DNA from 2 places in the Orenia marismortui DSM 5156 genome. Region 1 is predicted to be linked to the other one. Evidence: a T-box and tRNA genes for the amino acid it is inferred to sense, from the RefSeq annotation. Region 1 holds a T-box; the other holds one or more tRNA genes.
The links. A T-box is a leader RNA that pairs with one kind of tRNA and senses whether it is charged. The one in region 1 lies ahead of OREMA_RS0103370 (valine--tRNA ligase), so its partner is inferred to be a tRNA-Val.

Region 1 (3,424 bases):
CAGGAATTACTTTAGCAACAGCTTTAATTTCTGCATTATCTAATACCCCTGTAAGTGGTGAAGTAGCTATGACTGGAGAGGTAACTTTGCGAGGAAGAGTACTACCAGTAGGTGGAATCAAGAGCAAAGTATTAGCTGCTCATAGAGCAGGTATTAAGAAGGTTATATTATGTAAGAAGAATAAGAAATCTTTAGAGGAAGTTCCTGATAATATTAAACGGGATTTAGATTTTGTATTAGTTGAAAATATGGATCAAGTACTAGTTGAAGCAATGGTTAAGGATGGTGAAGAAGTTGAAGATAAATAATCCAGAGTATATATCAAGTGCAGTAAATGCTAAAGACTATCCGTTTCATTATCTACCTGAGATTGCTTTAGCGGGAAGATCTAATGTTGGAAAATCTTCTTTGATTAATAAGGTGGTAAACAGAAAGAAGATGGCTTTTACAAGTTCTAAACCTGGTAAGACACAAACTATTAATTTTTATCAAATAGATAATTACTTCTATTTTGTAGATTTACCTGGTTATGGTTTTGCTAAAGTATCAAAGGCTGAGAAAGAAGAATGGGGAAGGATGATTGAAGGTTATTTATTAAACCGTTCTAACTTAGAAGCTATATTACTTGTAATTGATGCAAGGCACAAACCTACTAAAGATGATATTCAGATGTTTAATTGGATAGTACAGATGAATATGCCTGCATTAGTTGTAGCTACAAAAATAGATAAGATTAAAAAAAGTCAGAGAAAAAAGCAAGAAAAATTAATTAAGAATACTTTAGGAATAAATCAATTTACACCTTTTACTTTCTTTTCTGCTGAGACAGGTGAAGGTAAGAATGAAGTATTTAAGTTTATTGGTCGATTTGTAGATTAAATTATTATTTTATTTTTGAATAAATAGAATATTGAAGTTATATTTATCAGTTTAAATCATAATTTTACCTTAGTAATATAACTCGCTTACTTTCCAAAAAGACTAAAAGACAAAAAATATTTCAAAGATTGAAATATTTTAAATCTAAGTTGACAATAGATTGAATTGATTATATTATAGTATATAACAATTAGATAGGATAAAAGCTTTGAAGGAGAGGAGTAGGTTAATCCCTCCCTATAAGAGATGAGTACTCATAGTCTGAAAGGTACTCTTTGGGATATTAATTGAAGTAGCTCTGGAGCTGTTTAGCTGAAGTTAAAAGTAGGCTATTCCGGTCTTCTACCGTTATTAGAATTTAGAGAGAATCTATAAACTAGTAATTAGTAGCTAATAGCTAGAGGCTATAAGCTAACAACTATAGATTAACTAAGGTGGTACCACGGAAGACCCTTCTTTCGTCCTTAATCAAGGATGAGAGAGGGGCTTTTTTAATTTATAATTTATAATTAATAATTAAAATCATTTTAAAAGTAATTTTTTAATTATTTAAGTTTTTTAAGAACTTGATTTTCTAATTGTAAATTATTCATTATTACTTATTAATTATAAAATAGGGAGTGAATAGATATGATTGAAGAGAAGAAGAATTTATCAACAACCTATGATCCAAGTCAAGTAGAGGAGAAGTGGTATGATTATTGGATAGAAAATAACCATTTTCATGCTAATCCTAATGAGGAAAAGGAATCATTTACTATTATGATGCCACCTCCAAATGTAACGGGGCAGTTACATATTGGTCATGCTTTGACTATGACTTTCCAAGATATATTGACACGTTGGAAGAGAATGCAAGGTTATGAAGCATTATGGTTACCAGGAACAGACCATGCTAGTATTGCTACTGAGGTTAAAGTAGTTAATAAGATGCGTGAAGAAGAAGGGGTAGGTAAAGAAGAGGTTGGAAGAGAAGGATTTTTAGAGAGAGCATGGAAGTGGAAAGAAGAGTATGGTGGAAGAATTACCAAGCAGCTTAGAAAATTAGGAGTTTCCTGTGATTGGGACAGAGAGAGATTTACTATGGATGAAGGTTGTAATGAAGCGGTTAAAGAAGCCTTTGTTCAACTATATGAGAAAGGGTTAATCTATCAAGGAGACTATATTGTAAACTGGTGTCCTGAATGTATGACTACTTTATCTGATGTTGAGGTAGAGCATGAGGATAAGCCAGGAAAGTTATACCATATTAGATATAATATCAAAGATAGTGATAATTATATTGTAGTAGCTACTACTCGTCCAGAAACATTACTTGGAGATAGTGGAGTAGCAGTAAATCCTGATGATGAACGTTATGAAGATATAATTGGTAAGAAGGTTATAGTACCAGTTGTTAATCGAGAGATTGAGATAGTAGCAGATGATTATGTAGATTCTGAGTTTGGAACTGGATTAGTTAAAGTAACGCCTGCTCATGACCCTAATGACTTTGAGATTGGAGAGCGCCATGATTTGGAGATTATCAAAGTGATTGGTGATGATGCAATTATGACTAAAGAAGCTGGTAAATATGAAGGCTTAGACCGTTATGAATGTCGCCAACAATTGATTAATGATTTAAAATCAGCTGGATTACTTGAAAAGATAGAAGAACATGATCATTCTGTAGGCCAATGTTACCGTTGTGATACAACTATCGAGCCTTTAGTATCTAAACAATGGTTTGTTGCTATGGAAGAGTTAGCAAAGCCTGCTATTGAAGCAGTTAGAAATAAGGATATAAACTTTGTACCAGAAAGATTTTCTAAGGTTTACTTCAATTGGATGGAGAATATTAGAGATTGGTGTATCTCTCGTCAATTATGGTGGGGACACCAGATTCCAGTATGGTATTGCCAAGATTGTGATGAAGTAATTGTAAGGACAGAAGAGCCAACAGAATGTCCAAAGTGTAGCAGTACTAATTTAAAGCAAGATGAAGATGTACTTGATACTTGGTTTAGCTCTGGATTATGGCCATTCTCTACTTTAGGTTGGCCTGAAGAGACTGAAGAGTTGAAATATTTCTATCCTACAGATGTATTAGTAACTGGTAGAGATATAATTTTCTTTTGGGTAGCTAGAATGATCTTTATGGCATTAGAATGTAAAGGTGAGATACCATTTAAAGATATCTATATTCATGGACTTGTTAGAGATGCAGAAGGTCGCAAGATGAGTAAGTCTTTAGGTAATGGTATAGACCCAATCGAGGTAATTGATCAGTTTGGTACAGATACATTACGCTTTACTTTAATTACTGGAAATACTCCAGGTAATGATATTCGTTATCGTGAAGAACGAGTAGAAGCAAGCCGTAACTTTGCTAATAAATTATGGAATGCTTCCCGGTTTGTATTGATGAATTTAGAAGATTTTGATTTAGAAGATGTAGATTATTCTACTTTAGAATATACTCTAGCTGATCAATGGATTATCAGTAGATTGAATAAGAAGATTAATCAAGTGACTAAATTATTAGAGGAGTATCAATTTGGTCAAG
Region 2 (3,424 bases), on a different contig from region 1:
CGTTGGAATGGGATGTACTGTAGGAAAGCTATTAGGACAAAAACATGCTACTCCTAGCGGATTAGGAAGTTCCAGCCTCAAATTGAATAATGATATCTATATCGGAGCTATTGTTGGACTAAATGCTTTTGGTGATATTTATAATCATAAAGGAGATATAATTGCTGGTTGCCAAGATGATGAGGGTAGATTCATTAACACTTATCAAGCAATGAAAAAGAAAAAAATTAAAGGCTTTGGAAAGAATACAACTATTGGAGTTATTGCAACTAATGCCAAACTAAGTAAAGCAGAAGCTACAAAAATAGCCCAAGTAGCTCATAATGGTTATGCAAAGCATATTAATCCTGTCCATACTATGTTAGATGGAGATACTATCTTTGCTATGAGCACTGGGCATAAAAATATCGATATTAACTTACTGGCTACTGCCGCTAGTGATGTGATGGGAAGAGCAATTGTAAAAGCCATTCAAGCAGTTAATCTAGGCTAACCTTTCTTTAATTGGTGGCAAGCACGACAACGAGGCTCATACTTCTCATCAGCACCTACTACTACAATTGGATCATTAATACTTGCCGGTTTTCCGTCAATTAACCTTTGATTTCTAGTAGCTGGATTAGAGCATTTAACACAAACTGCATGTAATTTGCTAACATATTCTGCTCTTGCCATTAATTCTGGAATAGGCCCAAAACCCCTTCCAGCAAAATCAGTATCTAGTCCAGCTATAATAACCCGATAACCATCTTCAGCCAATTCATCTGCTAATGAAATAATATCATTTGAAAAGAATTGTCCTTCATCAATAGCTACTACATCTATCTCCTTTTGCTGACTCTCCTCTTTTATTATTCTTCTAATCTGACTAATATTATCAACAATCTGAGCTTTTATAGTAATCCCATTATGTGTTGCTATTTCGGTATCACTATACCTATTATCTATGCTTGGTTTAAAGACTAATACCTCTTGTTTAGCAATAACAGCTCTTTCTATTCTTCTAATTAACTCGCTACTCTTTCCAGAAAACATAACTCCTGTAACTAGTTCTAGCCAACCTGTATTGACACATCCATAATACCCATGCATCTTAATATCATCCCCTTAGTAATTTACATTATTAGATTATCCATGTTCTTGATTAATAAAAAAATAATCTATCAAAAAGACTAAAAAATACTAAATTTATATATTAAAATCAAAAAAAGTTACTCTTTTCTTGAGCAACTTAATCGTTAAATTTATATGTATTATATAAGTATCATTTTATAGTATAGTTTAATTTAAAATGGTGGCAAAACCCGGACTTGAACCGGGGACACGAGGATTTTCAATCCTCTGCTCTACCGACTGAGCTATTTCGCCAAATTTATAAATTAGTTCTCAAAAAATAAAATGGCGAGGATGACGAGACTCGAACTCGCGACCTCCGGCGTGACAGGCCGGCGTGGTAAACCAACTCCACCACATCCCCGTATTGTTAGCTTTTGGCTTCTAGCTGTTGACCTCTGGCTAAATCTTTTAAGATTTTGCTAAAAGCTAATGGCTAAATAAATGGTGTGACGGCCTCGATGGCCTAATACTAAAAATTTCATTGCGTATTAAAATCAGAAATTTTTGGTGGGCGAAACAGGACTTGAACCTGTGACCCCCTGCTTGTAAGGCAGGTGCTCTCCCAACTGAGCTATTCGCCCTTGTTTTAGCTGTTGGCTGCCAGCTTTTGGCTACTGGCTTAGACCTTAAAAAGGTTTTAAGCTAGTGACTAATAGCTAGAAGCTAGTAGCTAGTAGCTAATTAATGGTACCCCTCCGTGTTTTACAAATCTAAAGCACTACGTGTAATTATAAATTATTTTGGTACCCCTTCAGGTTTTTCAAAACAAAAACCCTTCGTGAAATCTTAAAGTATTTTGGTACCCCCAAGGGGATTCGAACCCCTGTCGACGGGATGAAAACCCGTTATCCTAGGCCACTAGACGATGGGGGCATAGGATTAATTTATAATTAATAATTTAAAATCTATAATTAGAAGACCTTTAATTATCAATTATTAATTATACATTGTTAATTGATTTAAAATGGTGAGCCATGGAGGATTTGAACCTCCGACACCCTGATTAAAAGTCAGATGCTCTACCAACTGAGCTAATGGCCCTCACTCACATTTATAAATAATATAATAAAACAAATAGAATGTCAATAACTTTTTATAAAATATTTATTATTTCCTACCTTTAGTATAATTATTCTAGTTAACTAAGTATTTATTAGTAATGTTATAACAATATTAATAAATTAGATTAAAGAAATTCTTAATATCAATATAAATTAATATAAATATTTCTTCTCAAAAGTATAAAAATAAAAACATCTGGCATATGCCAGATGTTTTTATTTTTGTTTCTACCCTTTTGTAGCTCCAGCAGAAAGTCCACCAACAAAATACTTCTGCATGGAAAGAACAAAGATCATAATTGGTACAGCAGCTAATACAGCACCAGCAGAGAATAATGTCCAGTCATTAGAAAACTGAGCACTAATCATTTGGTATAATCCTACTGCCAAAGTCTGTTTTTCTGGACTTCTCAAAATAAGTTGAGCTAATAAGAAGTCATTAAAAGGATTGATAAAGTTAAGCATTGCTACTACAGCTAACATAGGCTTAGCTAACGGCAACATTATCTGCCAAAAGATTCTAAAACGGCTAGCACCATCAATTGTAGCAGCTTCTACAAGGCTTGAAGGAATTGTATCAAAATATCCTTTAATCATCCATGTAGAAAATGGTACAGCTCCCCCAAGATATACAATTAGTATCCCTGTATGTGTGTCTAATAGACCAAACATATTCAACAATACATAAATTGCTACCATTGACATCATCCCAGGAAACATCTGTATGATTAGGAAGGTCATTAATCCATACTTTCTTCCCCAAAATCTAGTCTTAGAGAAAATATAAGCTGTAAGTGCTGTTAAAATTACTGAAAAGAATGAATTAAGTGCACCAATCTTAATACTATTCCAATACCAATATTTAAATTTATATTGTTCACTAGTCAATAATTCTTTAAAGTTCTTTAAACTTGCATTTTCAGGAATAATTCTAGAACTGTATAAACTATTAGCTGGGTTAAGAGCTGATCCAATTATCCACACTGTTGGATAAATAACCGCTATGATAGCTACAAATATAACCGCATAACAGAAAAATAACCCCATTTTCTGCTGAGTTTTCTTGCTCACTGACAACATTATTACATCAACTCCTCTTCTTTAAAGGAATTTGTTCTTCTAAATTGGTAAACACTAAATCCAGCTACTATGAAGAATATTATAATAGAAATAGCAGCAGCATAATTATATTTTAATTTATCCATTGTTAACTTATAAACCCAAGAAATCAAGATATCTGTTCCTCC

Region 2: it has a tRNA-Val gene. The T-box ahead of OREMA_RS0103370 (valine--tRNA ligase) is inferred to sense a tRNA for this amino acid. The anticodon was not compared.

The regions. Positions count from the first base shown of each region.
Region 1 covers NZ_KB900617.1:744,054-747,477, reverse strand. Annotated here, with positions in the region: gene lon (endopeptidase La) at 1-308, shown strand, start outside; gene yihA (ribosome biogenesis GTP-binding protein YihA/YsxC) at 295-879, shown strand; T-box leader at 1,079-1,348, shown strand; gene OREMA_RS0103370 (valine--tRNA ligase) at 1,510-3,424, shown strand, end outside.
Region 2 covers NZ_KB900621.1:101,763-105,186, reverse strand. Annotated here, with positions in the region: gene OREMA_RS0111890 (P1 family peptidase) at 1-493, shown strand, start outside; gene OREMA_RS0111885 (thymidine kinase) at 490-1,092, opposite strand; tRNA gene OREMA_RS0111880 (tRNA-Phe) at 1,293-1,368, opposite strand; tRNA gene OREMA_RS0111875 (tRNA-Asp) at 1,400-1,477, opposite strand; tRNA gene OREMA_RS0111870 (tRNA-Val) at 1,622-1,697, opposite strand; tRNA gene OREMA_RS0111865 (tRNA-Glu) at 1,914-1,989, opposite strand; tRNA gene OREMA_RS0111860 (tRNA-Lys) at 2,082-2,157, opposite strand; gene OREMA_RS0111855 (sugar ABC transporter permease) at 2,406-3,248, opposite strand; gene OREMA_RS0111850 (sugar ABC transporter permease) at 3,260-3,424, opposite strand, start outside.